Regions from separate parts of the Rhizobium sp. BK312 genome, predicted to be linked through region 3. Evidence: riboswitches for the same ligand, from Rfam matches in the RefSeq annotation. Region 3 holds a riboswitch; each other region holds the start of a gene.
What was found. A riboswitch is a leader RNA that binds a small molecule or an ion and turns the genes downstream of it on or off. The one in region 3 is predicted to bind thiamine pyrophosphate.
Positions count from the first base shown of each region.

Region 1 (5,829 bases), on a different contig from region 3:
TCGGGTGACTCGAAAGGAAGTCCAGGCTCTGGTCGACGTCGGAATTGGCCGACATGAAGCGGCTATAGTCCTCCATCGCGTTCAGGAAGCGCGCGGCGGCGTAAGGATCGTAGCCGGCCTGGCCGAGTGTGCGAATGCCGATCTCGTCGGCCTGGAGTTCCTGCTGGCGCGAGAAGGCGGCGAGACGCAGCTTGCCGCGGGCAAGCGCCTGCTTGCCGGCCAGATCGCTCGACAGGACTTCCGAAACGACGCGGCTGGCGATGACTTCGGCTTCTTCGCGTTTCTGCCGCTCGATGCCGTGATTGGCTGTTACGTGCGCCATCTCGTGCGACAGCACCGCGGCGACTTCGGACGCATCATTGGCGAGCGCCAGAAGGCCGCGCGTCACATAGAGATAGCCGCCGGGCAAGGCAAAGGCATTGATCGAGGGCGAATTGAGAATGGTGATGCGGTAGGACTGCTGCGGATTTTCCGACACACTGGTCAAGGCGCCGGCGATGCGGGCAACGAGCCTCTCCGTCTTGGCATCCTTGTATTCGCCGCCATAGCTTGCGAGGATACGCGGATGCTCGCGGGCTCCCATTTGCGCGCGCGGATCGTTCTTCTGCACTTCGGAAACGATCTGCGGATTGGCGGAGGGCGAAACGCTCGGCTGATAGGATTGATCCATCACCGTCTGGCAGCTGTTCAACATTGCTGCGGCTGCAAGGAAGGGTACAAAACGGCGCAAACGGGCTGCGACGGTCAAATCGATCCTTCGTTCTGCTCGCTTGCTCTGCTTCAGGACCTGCATCCTACTCATTTCGCTGTCATGCCGGCTCGGCGCCAAATCCGGTTGATCCTTACCGGGCGGATCATGGTCGTGCGCCGATAAAGGTTGTTTTCGCCCCCATCGATCCGCATTTACCCGGACGGCTTCCACCTCTTGCTGTAGCCGATTTTGGCACCGGTTGCATAGCGAGACTCCGTTTAAATGTGGCAGCGTTGTATTTTAGCAAGCATTTCCGAGGACTTTCAGCCGCTTCGCTAGACGAAATTAAGGCAAAGCCGGCGGCAAGCTGCCATGACACAATCAATGTTGCAGAAATGTGGTCAACGCCGGAATCCCGCCCGCCTGCAGGAAGTTTTCGATGGGCGCGGTAAGCTTGATCGTGCCGCCGTCGATGAAGACGGCGTGGTCGGCAAGGCGCCGCACTTCGGCCGGGTCATGCGAGACGATCAGCACCGTATTGCCGGTTTCGCGATGCAGAGTTTTCAGAAGTTCGACCATGCCGGAGCGCAGGCCGGGATCGAGCGCGGCGAAAGGCTCGTCCAGCAGCAGGATTGGCTTGTCGCGCACCAGAGCTCGAGCGAAAGCGGCGCGCTGGCGCTCGCCGCCGGAAAGCGTTCCCGGCTTGCGCTTTTCAAAACCGGCTAGTCCGACCCGCGCCAAAGCCTCCGAGACCTTTTGCCGATCTTCCTTCGAAAGCCTCAATGACGGGCTGATGCCAAGGCCGACATTGGTGAAGAGATCGAGATGAGCGAAGAGGTTGTTGTCCTGGAAGACGAGAGACACCGGCCGTTCGGCGGGATGCATGCGGCTCACGTCCTGTCCGGCGAGCAGGATACGGCCGCGATCAGGCTGTTCGAAGCCGGCCAGTAAATTGAGAAAGGTGGATTTGCCCGACCCTGACGGCCCGGCAATGGCGATGATCTTGCCCCGCGGCAATGCGCAATCGAAGCGGAAGTCATGCGTGCCGAGGCGCAGTTCGACTCCTTCCATGCTGATGCCTTCTGCCTTCATGATGCTGCTGTCAGTCATTTCGTCTGCTTTCGTCATCCGGCACGCCCTGGCCCGCGGTTCCGGCTATGGTCAGGAGAAAGCATACCAGGCCGAGGATCAAGGCATATCCGTCGGCGTCGTTGGTGCGGTAGCTGCCGAGCTTGCTGTAGACCAGCCAGGGCAGGGTCATCAGGCTGTCGGAGCCGAAGAGTGCGACGGCGCCGAGATCGCCGAGCGACAGGGCCATTGCGAAGGAGAGCGCCGTGAAGAGCGGTTTGCGCAGACCCGGCCAATCGACCATGCGCAGGCGCGCAATGCCGTGAAGGCCGAGGCTTGCCGCCAGCCGCCCGGTGCGGCTGACATGGACAGTATAGGCCGGCTCGATGACGCGAATGACGAAGGGCAGCGCCATCAGCGCATTGATGACAATGATGAGGACGGCCGCAAAGCGGCTGGGATCGCCCAATGGCCTGAGCGCCAGGAACCAGCCGGTTGCCAGCACGATCGGTGGCACCAGCAGGATGAGGGAGGAGCTTGCGCCTAATGCGATCGCCAGGCCGTGCAGGCCGAGGGACTTTCGGCGATCCGCCGATATCACCGAGCGGGCGCGAATGATCGCGAAGGATGTCAGCACGGCTAAAAGGCCCGCAGCAAGCGCGATTGCAAGACTTGTGATTGCCGCCTGCAGGAAGATTGGCTGGGAGACGAGCTTGAAAAGATTGGCCTTGAGGCCGGTCACGACGACTGCAGCAAGCGGCATGCCGAGAAAGAGCGTCGCGGCGGCCAGCAGCGCAGCATCGATGCATCGCGCAGCCATCCCCTGTCCATCGATGCGGCGCAGCGCCCGGCCAGCCGTCAGTCCGTGATCGTCGGGAGCTCGAAACAGCGTCATGACGCTGAGTACAAGGAGGGTGACGACGATCTGCAGCAGCGACAGCATTACGGCGCGGCCGGGATCGAAATCGAAGCGGAGCGCCTGGTAGATCGCCACTTCCAGCGTCGTTGCGGCCGGGCCGCCGCCGAGGATCAGGACCAGCGTGAAGCTGGTGGCGCAGAGCATGAAGATCAGGCCGGCGATGCCGGGAACGAGGCCGCGCAGGATAGGCCATTCGATGAAGCGGAAGACCGAGATGGGCTGCATGCCCAGCCCGCCGGCCACGAGCCAATATTCCGCTGGCACACGCTCCAGTCCGGCTAGCATCAGTCGGCAGGCGAGCGGCATGTTGAAGAAGACATGCGCAAGCAGGATACCGGCCAGGCCATAGATGCTGACGGGCTGCGACAGGCCGAGTGCTGATAGCGCCTGGTTGATGAGCCCCTGCCGGCCCCATATGCCGAGCAGGCCTAGTGCGCCGATCAGCACCGGCAGGCCCATCGGCACGGCCATCAGTCGGATCAGCCACAGCCGGCCGGGAAAGCGCGGCTGGCGCGCCAATGCGCGGGCGACCGGAATGGCGAGCACAATGGAGAGCAGTGTCGAAAGCACCGCCTGCAGCAGTGTGAAGCGCAGGATGCGCAGCAGATATGGGTCTGTGAGCGAGGTGTCGCCGCCGGATTCGATGCCGGCGGAGAGGAGAACAAGAACGGCGATCCCGACGAAGAGCGCAATGCTGCCGAGGCTGAACGCCCCGCCGGAAATAGCGCGTCTTCGCTCGGGTGCCGTGAGTATGATCAAGGCATCAGTTGCCGCTGGTGGCGGTCAGCCATTCGTCGATCCAGGCTTTACGGTTCTTGTCGACGTCCGCAGGGCTCATCAGGAAGGTCTTCGACGGCACGACGAGCTTGCTGAAGGCATCCGGCAGGGGCTCGGAAGTGGCGGAAACCGGCATCATCCAGTTGCTTGTCGGAATGATGTCCTGGAAGCCTGCAGAGATCATGAATTTCAGAAAGTCGCGGGCCAGATCTTTGTTCGGGGAAGCCTTGATGAGGCCGGCGACCTCGATCTGAATGTAATGCCCTTCCGAGAAGGCGGCTGCCTGATAGCGATCGGTCTTGTCCTCGATCATGTGATAGGCCGGTGACGTCGTGTAGGAGAGCACCATCGGCGCTTCGCCCTTGGTGAAGAGGTCATAGGCTTCCGACCAGCCGGGAGTGACCGTCAGGATGCGGCCTTTGAGCTTCGCCCAGGCATCGGCGGATTTGTCGCCATAGATCGACTTGACCCAGAGCAGCAGGCCGAGACCCGGCGTCGAGGTGCGCGGATCCTCGATGACGATCTTCTGATTGGGATCGCCTTCGACGAGATCCTTCATGCTCTTGGGCGGGTTCTTGACGGTCTGGCTGTCATAGATCACGGCGAAATGGCCGTAGTCGTAGGGCACGAAGACGTCGTCCTTGAAACCGCCGGGAACCTTGAGGGCCGAGGTGTCGACGCCGCTTGCGTCGAAGAGGCCGGTATCCTTCGCTTCGTCGATAAGATTGGTGTCGAGACCGAGAACGACATCGGCCTTGGTGCCCGTTCCTTCCAGTTTGAGGCGGGAGAGAAGTGCAACGCCATCGGTGACGGCGACGTAATTGACCGTGCAGCCGCAGGTCTTTTCGAAAGCTGCCTTGACCTTGGCACCAGGACCCCAGTCGGCCGTGAAGCTTTCATAGGTGTAGATGGTCAGGGTCTTGTCGGCTGCTTCAGCCGTCTGAGCAGCAAAAAACGTTGCGCCGGCGGCAAGGGCCAGGCCGGCGAAGAATGACAATAGCGATCGGTTTTGCACGACAGCGCCTCCACTTTGGTTTCGTCTTGAAGGGGAAAGGGCGCTATGATTTCGTCACGCGTCTAATCCCTCCGCCGGTGTTAGCCGGATCAGGTTCCGCGGGTTGGCCGGTGAAAGCCTCTCAGCCAAATATCCTGAAGGACATAAGGCACCCCGTTAGAGCGTCGGCAGATTTAGCCTTGTGACGGAGGGATGACAAGGGAAATGATTCCCTTGCCGATTGCAGCATGAAGGATTTACTCGGCAGCCTCCGCGACCGCTGGGCTTTCAAATTTCTTCGCGGCACCCGGGAGCTGCACATTCTTCAGCGTCAGCGAGGTCAGGAGACCAAACATGCAAATGCCGGCTGCCGTCATGAACAACGGGCTGAAGGCGCTTGCATAGGCGTTGGCGACGGCCTCGCGGGTAATCTCGGGCAAGGCGGCCATCATCTTCGGCGTCAGCTCCTCGATGTTCGGTACGCCGGATATGGAAACACCGACATTGCCGAGTTTGGCGGCGATGATGGCGCCGTAGATGGAGATGGCGATGGAGGCGCCGCCCATGCGCGACAGCGTGACGGCGCCGGTCGCAGCGCCGACGTCACGGGCAGCCGCTGCATTCTGTACGCCGATAACGGGCACCTGCTGGGCAAGGCCGATGCCGATGCCGTGCAGCAGCATCAGGCCGCCAATGAGGACGATGGGCGTGCCGGCATGGACGAAGGCGAGTGAAGCGAATGCGATGGTGCTGCAGCTGGCGCTGGCGACGGCAAACGGCTTGTAACGGCCTTTGGCCGCGATCAGTCGGCCGGCGGAGAGCGAGCCGCAGACGATGCCGCCGGTCAGGAGAATGAACAGCAGCCCGGCCATGGAGGGAGAAAGGCCTGTCGTCGTCTGCAGGAAGAGCGCGAAGTAATTGACCATGCCGATAGCGACGGCGCCGCTGGTGATCGAGAGGATCAGCAGAAGGCCGAATGTCGGATTGCGGAACAGCGTCATCGGCACAATCGGCTCGGGTGCGCGGCGCTCGATGAAAACCCAGGCGATGGCGCAGATTACCCCGAAGGCAATAATACCAAGGCATTGCGGCGATAGCAGCGACCCGAAGAGTTCGCTTCCGTCGGCAGCAAGCACAATGCTTGTCGTCGTCAGGGCAAGGACGATGGCGCCGGCATAATCGATCTTCGGACGGCGGGCAGGCTTGCGGTAGGGCAGCATGAAGGCCAGGCCGGCAAGCACGATGAAGCCGATCGGTACGTTGACGAGGAAGATCGAACGCCAGCCGAAAAGATCGCTCATCGTGCCGCCGAGAACGGGGCCGATGGCGCCCGACGCCATCAGCACGAGGCTCGAATAGCTCTGGTAGCGCGCACGCTCG
Region 1 covers NZ_JACHZP010000006.1:103,206-109,034, forward strand. The annotation lists gene FHT85_RS18050 (M48 family metalloprotease) at 1-694, opposite strand, end outside; gene FHT85_RS18055 (ATP-binding cassette domain-containing protein) at 1,073-1,801, opposite strand; gene thiP (thiamine/thiamine pyrophosphate ABC transporter permease ThiP) at 1,794-3,434, opposite strand; gene thiB (thiamine ABC transporter substrate binding subunit) at 3,442-4,434, opposite strand; TPP riboswitch at 4,520-4,636, opposite strand; gene FHT85_RS18070 (MDR family MFS transporter) at 4,707-5,829, opposite strand, start outside.
Region 1: it holds a riboswitch for thiamine pyrophosphate, as region 3 does, so the genes downstream of both, thiB (thiamine ABC transporter substrate binding subunit) here and thiC (phosphomethylpyrimidine synthase ThiC) in region 3, are expected to answer to the same signal.

Region 2 (5,829 bases), on a different contig from region 3:
CTCATGAAATGCCGCCCGGCTGACGCCATCATGACGCCGCTGCCCGTTTCATTCCCCATCAGCGTGATGGTCATCAGGGCACGCTCGTCCTCGCCCGCCAGCAGTGCTGCCGAAAAGAGATGAATGTCCGTGCCCGATGTGGCCAGGATTACATCGATCCGGGGTGCCGACGCTTGGTTGAGGCCGAGCAAGCGCAACAGATCGTCACGCATGCGCCCGATTTCGCGGTCATAGACAGCCGACGGCGAGCTTGTTTCCATCTCCCGCCTCAGATCCGCGTAAAAGGATTCGACCGTGGCAAAGGCGGCGGCGGATATGGTCGATGCCGTCGACGAGCCGAAAGCGAGATCTTCGGGCCGGGGTGCCGGACCATAGCCATACATGTTGAGCCCGGTGAGCGGATCGCAATCCAGCCGTTCATCGCCACCCGACACCAGGTGTTTCAGCAGCGCATCCCTCGCCTCGCTTTGTTGCTTCGACAACGCACCCGTAGTCGCATTTTTATCCAGGGTACGGTCGTCAGCAACTTGCTGCATGGAGAAGCATTCCTCTTTCGCCAATGTCGACACGCTTTGCAGAATCGCGCTGCGGTCTACGCCGAGCGGGGGAGCCTCGGCAGCCGAACATTACGCTTCACAAGATGGAGCGAGGCTGACTTGCCGAGACCGACAGCACCCGCAGTAAGCGCAATAAAAGAGCTCGCGATCCGGAGGGCCGCGAGCTCATTTCTGCAAAGCGAATTGTTGGATCAGCCTGCAGCTTCCAGCTTATCCTGCGTCTTCGTCTCGAAGTCGCTGGCATCGTGGCGCTCACGCAGCTGCTCGGATGGATCGCCCGACATGCGGTTGACCATGCGGCCGCGCTTGACGGCAGGACGCGAGTAGATTTGCTCGGCCCAGCGCTGCACGTTCTTGTATTCCTGCACCTGCAGGAACTCGGCCGCGCCGTATTGCCACCCCTTGGCCAAACCGCCGTACCACGGCCAGATGGCGATATCGGCGATCGTATAGTCGCTGCCGGCGATATATTCGCTTTCGGCCAGGCGACGATCGAGAACATCGAGCTGACGCTTCACCTCCATGGCAAAGCGATCGATCGCATATTCGATCTTCGTCGGCGCATAGGCGTAGAAATGACCGAAACCGCCGCCGAGATAGGGCGCGCTGCCCATCTGCCAGAACAGCCAGGAGATGCATTCGGCCCGAGCCGGCTGCTCGGTCGGCAGGAAGGCGCCGAATTTTTCGGCGAGATACATCAAAATCGAGGCCGATTCGAAAACGCGAACCGGCTTCGGGCCACTGCGGTCGAGCAAAGCCGGGATCTTCGAATTCGGATTGATGTCAACGAAACCGCTGCCGAATTGATCGCCCTCACCGATTTTGATCAGCCAGGCATCATATTCCGCACCGCTGTGACCAAGCGCCAGCAGCTCTTCGAGCATAATCGTGACCTTCACGCCGTTGGGCGTTCCAAGCGAATAGAGCTGAAGGGGATGGCGTCCTACCGGCAGTTCCTTCTCGTGAGTCGGGCCGGCAATCGGGCGATTGATATTGGCGAACTGGCCGCCATTGGCCTTGTTCCAGGTCCAGATTTTCGGCGGGGTATATTCGGCAGGGCCGGTCATGGGCATCCTCCTTTTTCGGGAATCGAATTTGGGCGATCTTCGATGTAGCGCGCTACATAGATCGCACATAGAGGCCGCTCTTCATTTTTGCGAGAGGAGAATGCGCACTCTTTAACGCGGAAGCGCTCTTGCCGCCTGGGTTAGGGCGCGGACTCTTCGATCGCGTTAGGCCATTGGCAAATGCCTGGAGGTTCATGAAACGAAAAAGCCTGCCGCGGGAGGAGGAGCGGCAGGCTTTTTACAAGAACCGAACAGCGGATGGGAGGAGGAGTTCCGCTATTCCTGCAGCCGTCCCTGGGAGGAGGATAAGGACGTCTGCCAAGCGAAGGGATGCGGGAGGAGATGCATCGCTTCGATGAAGACGAACATACCAGTCTTTTGCTCAGTTCATAGGCATTTCTTTGCAAGGCAGTTATGCGCTATGCGAAAATCGGGCAGCTGGGTCGATCGTAATCTTCAGCCAGGGCGGTGAAGAATGAGCGGGATGCCTATAAAGCAAAAGCGCCTGCTCGGGGGAACAGGCGCTGGTATAATGCAGCTTTTATAAGGAGCCGTCGCGTATAAGGAGCCGTCGCGGCCGTTAGCGAGCGATCGCTGCACGGGCAACATTGCGGATCTCGCCGCGATCGATACCCAGGTCGTGCAGTTCGCGCGTGGACATACGGCCCAGTTCGGCGACCGTCTGACGATACTTGCGCCAGTTGTTGAAAGAGCGTGCTACGTTCATGATGATCCCCTTTCCTTGGGCTTTCGAAGCTGAGCAGCCGTGCTTGGCGCTCCCGTCGCTTCGATAAGAACTATATAGTCGAACCCATTGGCTTTTTGCAGAGCTAAGGAATCACCGCACCTATGCGTCTACTGCATGCGTCGCCCGAAAAGCAGGCGATCTTCATTCGTCGGTCGCGCCTACCTTGACGATTCGCTGATGACAGCGCCGCCTTTGTCTGCGAAAAGAAAAGAGATGAGAGACAGGGGCGTCCGCTATCCGGCGGGCTGAGAAGCACCCTTCGAACCTGAACCAGATCATGCTGGCGGAGGAAGTCGCTCGGGACCTCGCGAAGCTGAAGCACGTCGTCCCTACGCGTCTCGCCGCCTGAAAGGGGCGATATGCAAGACCAAATCACACCAGGCAATCTACTTCGCACCATGCGGGCGAACCCTCCCCTGGTGCAATGCATCACCAATTTCGTCGCCATGAATATCGCGGCCAATGTGATGCTTGCCGCCGGCGCATCGCCGGCAATGGTACATGCCGAAGAGGAGGCCGGTGAGTTTGCCGCTATCTCCGGCGCACTGACGATCAATATCGGTACGCTTTCCGCGGGTTGGCTTAGGGGCATGCTGAAGGCCGCACAGTCGGCAAACAATGCCGGCAAGCCCTGGGTCCTCGATCCCGTCGCCCATTATGCGACCGCGTTTCGTCGCGATGCCATCACGCGCTTGCTGGAACTAAAGCCGACAATCATTCGCGGCAACGCATCCGAGATCATCGCGCTTGCCGGCGGGACGAGCCGCGGCCAAGGCGTCGATAGCCGCGATGCCGTCGAGCAGGCGGAAGATTCCGCCCTTCAACTCGCGGAAAAGCACAGCTGCGTAGTGGCAGTCACAGGCGTTACGGATTTCGTGACGGATGGGCAGAAGGCGAAGCGCATTGCAGGCGGTTCGCCATTGATGCCGCAAGTAACCGCACTTGGATGCTCGCTAACCTGCCTCGTCGGTGCGTTTGCGGCGGTAGCTCCGGATGATCCGTTCCATGCGACCATAACGGCGCTTACGGTCTTTGCCGTTGCCGGCCAACAGGCAGGAGCGGCTGCAGAGGGGCCAGGCTCCTTCTCCTGGCGCTTCCTCGATGCCCTTGCCGCCCTAACCCCGGAAACACTGGATCACGACGCAAGGATATCGGCAGCATGAACACAGACTTCGATCTCTCGCTCTATCTCGTCCTCGATCCGCTGCTATGCCGTGATCTCGGTATGGTGGAGACAACGCGGGCGGCGGTGGCGGGCGGCGCCACCATGATCCAGCTTCGCGACAAGGAGGCTTCGATCCCCGCCATGATCGAAACCGGCCGTGCCCTCAAGCAAATCCTGCACGGAACGAATGTCCGGCTGATCGTCAACGACAATGTCGAGGCTGCCATCGCCATCGGCGCCGATGGCCTTCACATCGGCCAGGAAGATATGAATGCCGCCGACGCCCGCCGCCTGATCGGCCCGGACATGATCCTCGGCCTCTCGGTGGAAACGGAGGCTCTCGCCTCCTCCATAGATGCCGGAATCATCGACTATGCCGGGATCGGTCCGGTCTTTGCCACATCCACCAAGCCCGACCACAAGCAACCGATCGGCTTTGACGGGCTTGCCCGCATCGTCAGGCTTTGCCCGGTTCCTTCAGTGGCAATCGGCGGCCTGAAGGCTGTTCATACCGCCGATGTCCTTTCGTGCGGCGCAGATGGCCTCGCGGTCGTCTCGGCCATATGCGGACAACCGGACCCGCAAGCGGCGACAATCATCATCGCGAAAGCCATCAAGGAGGCTCGCCAATGATCCGCAACGTTCTATCTATCGCCGGCTCCGATCCCTCCGGCGGTGCTGGCATTCAAGCCGACCTGAAGGCTTTCTCCGCCCGCGGCGTTTATGGAATGGCGGCTCTGACCGCCTTAACCGCGCAAAACACTCAGGGCGTCTCCGGCGTCCATCCCGTGCCCCCTCATTTCGTGGCAGACCAGATCAATGCGATCTTTGCCGACATCCGTGTGGATGCCGTGAAGATCGGCATGATCGCTAATGCCGCCATCGCCAGTGCCGTCGCGGACATTCTGGCGCGACATCGCGATGTACCCGTCGTCCTCGACCCGGTCATGATCGCCAAGGGTGGCGCAGCCCTGCTGGCTGCCGATGCCGTTGACGTGCTGACCACGCGGCTGCTGCCGCTTGCGACCGTCATTACCCCGAACCTACCCGAGGCGGCTGCGCTGTTGCATGACGCCGAGGCGACGAACCGCGAAGACATGGCGCGCCAGGCGCGTGCGCTGGCAGCGCTCGGGCCTTCAGCAGTCCTCGTCAAGGGTGGTCATCTGGAGGGTGACGAAAGCCCGGATGTGCTCGCAAGCGGCGGTCATGTGGCCTGGTTCGAAGCTCAGCGGTTGCCGACCAAGAATACGCATGGAACGGGCTGCACGCTCTCCAGCGCTATCGCGGCAGAGATCGCCAAGGGCCTGCCGCTCCCCGAAGCTATCGCCGTCGGCAAGGCCTATCTCGCCGCCGCGGTTGCTGCCGCAGGCCAGCTTTCCGTCGGAAGCGGCCATGGGCCTGTTCAGCATTTCCATGCACTGTGGGCCACAAATAAGGAGTAGCGAGCCTGTTACTCAAGGGTCGCCGTTTCTGGTGCCGGCCGCGGCCTCGATCGGGCATAAGACAAAAAGCGCCGTCCTGATGGGCGGCGCCTCCTCTTCATTGGCGATCGAATGGTACGGGCGGCTCAGGCCCAGCCCATGGTCAACACGCCAAAAAGGATGACGGCGCCAAGACCGATACGGTAGATGACGAAAGGCCAGGTCGAAAAGCGTTCGAGAAAGCGCATCAGCCCCCAGATGGTGATGAAGGACGATATGCTGCCGACAATCAGGCCAACGAGCAGTACCGACCAGGCTTCCATCGGAAGATGCGCCTTGTGAAGCTCATAAAGCTCCTTCAAGCCGGCAAGAGCGATGGCCGGTAAGCCGAGCAGGAAGGAGAACCGTGCCGCCTCCTCTCTTTTTAAGCCGAGGAACAGTGCGCCGGTTAGGGTCGACCCCGAGCGCGAGACACCGGGGATAAGAGCACCGACCTGCGTGATGCCGACAAAAAGGGCATCCATCAGCGTCATCTGTCCGATATCCTTCCTATGGCGGCTGTAAAGCTCAGCGACCGCCAAGAGCAAGCCCATGACCACGCAGGCGATGCCGATGACCCAGAGGCTGCGGAAAGACGTGCCGCAAGCGTTCAGGGAGGATGACAGCAGCAGGCCGGCGATCACGATCGGTATGGTGGCAATCACGATGGCGATCGCAAGCCGGATGGAAGGAGAGTTCCAGTCCCTTTGCCTGATCGCATCGAGCGATCCAAAGGTGACGTAGCGGACGTCGCTCCAGAAATAGGAGACGATCGCTGCAAGTGCTGCAAGCTGCATCGTAGCCGAGAAGGCAGAACCAGGGTCCTGCCAGC
Region 2 covers NZ_JACHZP010000007.1:96,186-102,014, forward strand. The annotation lists gene FHT85_RS20300 (hypothetical protein) at 1-536, opposite strand, end outside; gene yghU (glutathione-dependent disulfide-bond oxidoreductase) at 749-1,624, opposite strand; gene FHT85_RS20310 (DUF1127 domain-containing protein) at 2,205-2,351, opposite strand; TPP riboswitch at 2,585-2,681, shown strand; gene thiM (hydroxyethylthiazole kinase) at 2,732-3,535, shown strand; gene thiE (thiamine phosphate synthase) at 3,532-4,170, shown strand; gene thiD (bifunctional hydroxymethylpyrimidine kinase/phosphomethylpyrimidine kinase) at 4,167-4,979, shown strand; gene FHT85_RS20330 (undecaprenyl-diphosphate phosphatase) at 5,105-5,829, opposite strand, start outside.
Region 2: it holds a riboswitch for thiamine pyrophosphate, as region 3 does, so the genes downstream of both, thiM (hydroxyethylthiazole kinase) here and thiC (phosphomethylpyrimidine synthase ThiC) in region 3, are expected to answer to the same signal.

Region 3 (5,829 bases):
GGCGCATTGGCGGCTCCTTTCGTCGTGCCCGTAAAAGACGAGATCGGCGGCTTTCTCGGCCATGGCGGGCGCGAGCAAGAAGCCATGGCGATAGAGGCCGTTGACAAGGATGGCTTTGCCCTGCCGCGTCACGCGCGGAAGGTTATCTGTAAAGGCAGGGCGGATGCCGGCGCCGGTTTCGACCACGGCAGCTTCGGCAAAGGCCGGGTGCAGCGAATAGGCTGCGTTCAAGAGTTCCATCAGCGAACGGGCGGTGATCGGCCCTTTGAAGTCGGTCTCGATCATCGTCGCACCGACCATGAACAGGCCTTCGCCGCGCGGCACGATATAGACGGGAAAACGTGGATGCAGCAGGCGGACGGGGCGCGAAAGCACGATCTCATCGCTTTGCAGATAGAGCATTTCGCCACGCACGCCGCGCAAATCGCGGATGCGGCCGATGCGGGCAGCCCCCGTGCAATCGATGATTTCAGAGAAGCTATCGTCATCCACGAGCCCGTCGATAAAGGTGACGCCTTTTGTAGATAGATCGTCCTTCAACGATTGCAGGACCTCGCGGGGATCGAGATGTGCTTCCTGCGGAAAGAACAAGCCCTGGCGGAATCGGCCGGCAAGCGAAGGCTCAAGGGCGGCGATTTCGTCTTCGTCCACCCAGCGGTAATTCGTCGTGCGGCTGGCGAATCGCCTCAGCTCGTTTTGATCGCGGTTCGGCGCGACGACGAGCGTTCCATTGCGGACGATCTTGCCAGGCAGAATCGCGTCCCATCGATCGGCGGAATCACGGCCGAGCGTCAGTACAGCCTCATCGGCACTTTCCCGCTCGCACCATGGCGCCAGCATGCCGCCGGCAAGCCAGGAGGCGGCGCGATGAAAATTCCGGCCTGGATCTGAGATCGTGACCTCGGCTCCGCGCCGGACTAGCTCGTGGGCGACCGTGAGGCCGGCAACGCCGGCCCCTTTAACGAGAATACGCATGTCATTCAGCCGGCTGGGCAGGGGCTTCGACCGGCATATAGAGGTCTCCGCCCTCTCGATACTTGGCCGCCATGGCTTCCAGCCCTTCCTTCTGTGCTTCGGCGCGGATGTCGTGCGAAATCCGCATCGAGCAGAATTTCGGGCCGCACATAGAGCAGAAATGGGCCACCTTATGGGCCTCCTTCGGCAGGGTTTCGTCGTGGAAGCTGCGAGCCGTGTCCGGGTCGAGCGAAAGGTTGAACTGATCCTCCCAGCGAAATTCGAACCGGGCGCGCGACAGAGCATCGTCACGAACCTGCGCGGCCGGATGACCTTTGGCGAGATCCGCCGCATGCGCTGCGATCTTATAGGTGATGACGCCTGTCTTGACGTCGTTGCGATCGGGCAGACCAAGGTGCTCCTTCGGCGTGACGTAGCAGAGCATCGCCGTCCCGAACCAGCCGATCATGGCAGCGCCGATGCCCGATGTGATGTGGTCATAGCCCGGCGCGATATCCGTCGTCAGCGGCCCGAGCGTGTAAAAGGGCGCCTCGCCGCAGACGGAAAGCTGCTTGTCCATGTTTTCCTTGATCTTGTGCATCGGCACATGGCCGGGGCCTTCGATCATCACCTGACAATCCTTGGCCCAGGCGATCTTTGTCAACTCGCCGAGTGTCTCCAGTTCGGCGAACTGCGCGGCGTCGTTGGCGTCAGCTATCGAGCCGGGGCGCAGGCCGTCGCCAAGCGAGAAGGAGACGTCATAGGCACGGCAGATATCGCAGATTTCCTCGAAATGCTCGTAAAGGAAGCTCTCGCGATGGTGATGCAGACACCACTTGGCCATGATCGAGCCGCCGCGCGAGACGATGCCGGTGACGCGATTGACGGTGAGCGGGATGTAATGCAGCCGCACACCGGCATGGATGGTGAAATAGTCGACGCCCTGTTCCGCCTGCTCGATCAGCGTGTCGCGATAGATTTCCCAGGTCAGTTCCTCGGCAATGCCGCCGACCTTTTCCAGTGCCTGATAGAGCGGTACGGTGCCGATCGGCAGCGGCGAATTGCGGATGATCCATTCGCGGATATTGTGGATGTTGCGGCCGGTCGAAAGATCCATGACGGTATCGGCACCCCAGCGGGCAGCCCAGACCATCTTCTCGACCTCCTCCGCCATTGAGGAGGTGACCGCGGAATTGCCGATATTCGCATTGATCTTCACCAGGAAGTTCCGGCCGATGATCATCGGCTCGCTTTCGGAGTGATTGATGTTGGCCGGAATGATCGCTCGGCCGCTCGCAACTTCCTGGCGGACGAACTCTGGGGTGACATGATCCGGAATATGGGCGCCGAAGCTTTCGCCATCGCGAATCAGGGCTTCTGCCTTCGCCTTGCGGCCGAGATTTTCGCGAATGGCGATGAATTCCATTTCCGGCGTGATGATGCCGGCGCGCGCATAGGCGAGTTGGGTGACCGCCTTGCCGTCTTTCGCCCGCAGGGGCTGGCGCTTGGCCGGAAATTCCGGTGTTAGCCGTTCGCCGGTGACGAAACCATTGTCTTCAGGGCGCACATGCCGGCCTTCATAAGCCTCGACATCGCCGCGGGCGAGAACCCAGTCGCGGCGTAGCTGAGATAGACCCTCCTCGATGCGGATGTCGGCGCCCTCGATCGTGTAGGGGCCGGAAGAATCATAAACAATGACAGGCGGCTCGCCCGAGGTCGGATGGACGCTGATTTCGCGCATCGGCACGCGGATGTCCGGGTGGATCTCTCCGGGAACATAGATTTTCGTGGATGCCGGCAGCGGGCCGGTGGTGACGGTCGGAGTGAGGTTCTTTGCGGCAATATTCATGGTTTGAGGCTCCAAGTTGCAGTTGGAGACCCAGTCAATCAGCCGGAATGATGAAAAGACGCCGGCATGGAATCCAGGCGGGAATCCGAAGCCTTCGAGCGCTTGCACCGTCCCTACGCCAGTATGAACTGGATCAGGTTCAACGGGTCACTGCGCCACAGGAGGCAAAGCCTCATTGTCCAGCAGTATCTCAGCCCCTTGCCGGGACCCCCCTGGTGAATACGGAAAGGCTATGCCTTACCCTTGTTCTCTGTCAACCCCGCAACGACGGTCGCGTTTTCTCAATCGATTGACCCGTGTGGCGCGGGGGCGGCTTGGATTCCATAGGGGCGAGCCTCCGATAGGCGCGATCATCATCTTCGATGACGCTGCTCTTGATCTAAGCCCGTTCCCGCATAAATGGTACCGATGAAAATTCCGGATCTCGAGCCTGATTGGGGAAGGCTGTCTCGATTTGGTGCGAATTCTTGAACCTTGGCGACGGCCGACTATTCCGCAGTAAAAGGCTCAGCCCGCCGCCAGTTGCATTTAAGCAACAGCAATCAAGTCTAATGCCGGAGCGGGTTTCACAGAATTGACAAACATACGGGCTGTTTGTAAACCAAATATAGGACATAACTGTCTTACGGACGAGCGATCGGCCGGATCGGTAGAGGCATTTCAAAACCTTTGCCGCGGGGTGAATTATGGAGGTTAGAGGGGACTCAAGCCGACATCAGGTGCGTATCTGCCGGACTGCCCGGTTGCGTTTAAACCGACGTAATCCTCAGGGTGGTGTTCCAGCTTTGTACTCGCGGTAAATTGGAATGCATATTGCAACCAGGAGTTTAAAATGAACATCAAGAGCCTTCTTCTCGGCTCCGCTGCTGCGCTGGCAGCAGTTTCTGGCGCCCATGCGGCTGACGCGATCGTCGCTGCTGAGCCCGAGCCGCTGGAATACGTTCGCATCTGCGACGCATACGGCGCTGGCTACTTCTTCATTCCAGGCACCGAAACCTGCCTCAAGATCGGCGGCCGCGTCCGTACCGAAGGCGAGTGGTACGATGCCTACAACCCGAACAGCCATAACGGTACGCTGTGGCACACCCGTGCGGAGCTGAGCGTCGACACGGCAACCGACACCGAATACGGCCCGCTGAAGACCAACACGGTCATCCGTTGGGATTGGAATGACGGCAACTCCACCTCCACGAAGCTGCTGTTCGCGAACATCAGCCTCGGCGGTTTCCTCGTTGGTAAGGCTGACTCCCAGTACAACTCCTACATCGGTTATGCCGGCGACGTCATCAACGACGACGTGATCTATGACGGTCCGTACGAACTCAACCAGTTGACCTACAACTACGACGCCGGCAACGGCTTCACGGCTGTGATCTCGGTTGAAGACTCGAACTCCAGCGGCTCGGGCGCTTCCTATGGCTCCAGCTGGTGGTCTGACGACAAGGGCAACCACTACGCTCCTGACGTCGTTGCCGGTGCTGGCTTCAAGTCCGGCGCATGGGGCTTCAAGGTCGTTGGCGGTTACGACTCGATCGTCGAAGAAGGCGCCATCAAGGCTCGTGTCGATGCTGACTTCGGTACCTTCTCGGCCTTCTTGATGGGCGGCTGGAACACCGACGGCGACAAGCTGAACAAGTATGCCGGCACCAACCTCGATCGTTCGGCTTGCCCGGTTAACGATGCATCGAAGTGCGGCTGGGGTGACTGGGCTGTTTGGGGCGGCGTTGGCGTTCCGATCAACGAAAAGCTGAAGTGGAACCTGCAGCTCGCCTATACCGACTCGAAGATCTTTGCCGCAACCACGAACGTCAAGTGGAACCCGGTCAAGAACCTGCTCATCGAGCCGGAAGTCTCCTACACCAACTTCGATTCTGTGAACCAGGATCAGTGGGCTGGTATCCTGCGCTTCGAGCGTAGCTTCTAATATTGAATTACCCGGCTCAATGCCGGGTAAGAGAAGCCTGACGTTCCAATCCGCCAGGCTTCTTTCATCGATCGGTTGACCTCCGATCAAAGCAAAGGATCTGGCTTTCCCTCCGGATCCTTTTTTATTTCCAGCTTTGGGAAATCGGTTCAGCTCCCGGCAGAAGCTTCAAACCGTCGTCGTTGGTTCTCTTCAATTCCGAAGGGAAAACCGTTCTAGGCTTTTTCCGGTATCATCGCGGCAATCGCCAGTTCCTGCGTCTGTGCTAGCGGGAACCAGGTCTTCAGCACCATCTTTATGAACATCTGTCCACACGGGACCAGTTCGAAACTGCCTCGGTCGAGGGTCCATTCGGTGATCAGGCCGCCGATGACCGCTGTCAATGCGGAAGAGGCAGTATCCGGCGTCCAGGGAGCCGGAAGTTTCGTCTTTTCATCCATAAGGGTGAATATGCGTTCGAAATTTTCGTGCATGTCGTGCCGAAACGAACTCGCACGGCTCGTGGTGCCGTCGCAAAACGCCATGTCGAGATGCATCATAACTTTCAGCATGCTGCGCTTGCGCGGGTCGCTGTGAATATCGTCAAATATCGCGGCTATGGTATCGGCGATGAGATCGAGCGGGTTGGGCGGCAGTTCCTTCGACATCCGCTCCGCCAGATCCTTGAACGGCTGCTGGGCCTCGTCGCGGATCGCAAACATCAGCCCTTGCTTGTTCTTGAAATGCCAATGCACTGCCCCCCGCGTGACACCGGCGGCTACGGCTATCTCTTCCAGGCTGACATTCTCGTAGCCCTTGTCGAGAAACAGAGCTTTTGCGGATTGCAAAATCTCATTCCTCGTTTCTGCCGCCTCCTCCTTAGTTCGCCTCATTCACCTCTCCACAGAAACCGATGTTCAAGCTGCGCCCCTCTTATTGATATTCTTCTTCCATCATACCGTTCAGTGCTGGAGCCCATATACCAGCGATGCTCAACGGAGTGGAGGTATTTATCTATCCTCAAAAATTGAGCAAGCAAATCGTAACAGAATATATCCTGTCAAGCGCTATAAGCCACGCGCAAGTTTCCGTGAGCAATTTCCCCATGTTGTGAAGTGAAAAT
Region 3 covers NZ_JACHZP010000004.1:518,598-524,426, forward strand. The annotation lists gene thiO (glycine oxidase ThiO) at 1-975, opposite strand, end outside; gene thiS (sulfur carrier protein ThiS) at 1-7, opposite strand, end outside; gene thiC (phosphomethylpyrimidine synthase ThiC) at 977-2,803, opposite strand; TPP riboswitch at 2,896-3,027, opposite strand; gene FHT85_RS14680 (porin) at 3,636-4,727, shown strand; gene FHT85_RS14685 (TetR family transcriptional regulator) at 4,943-5,599, opposite strand.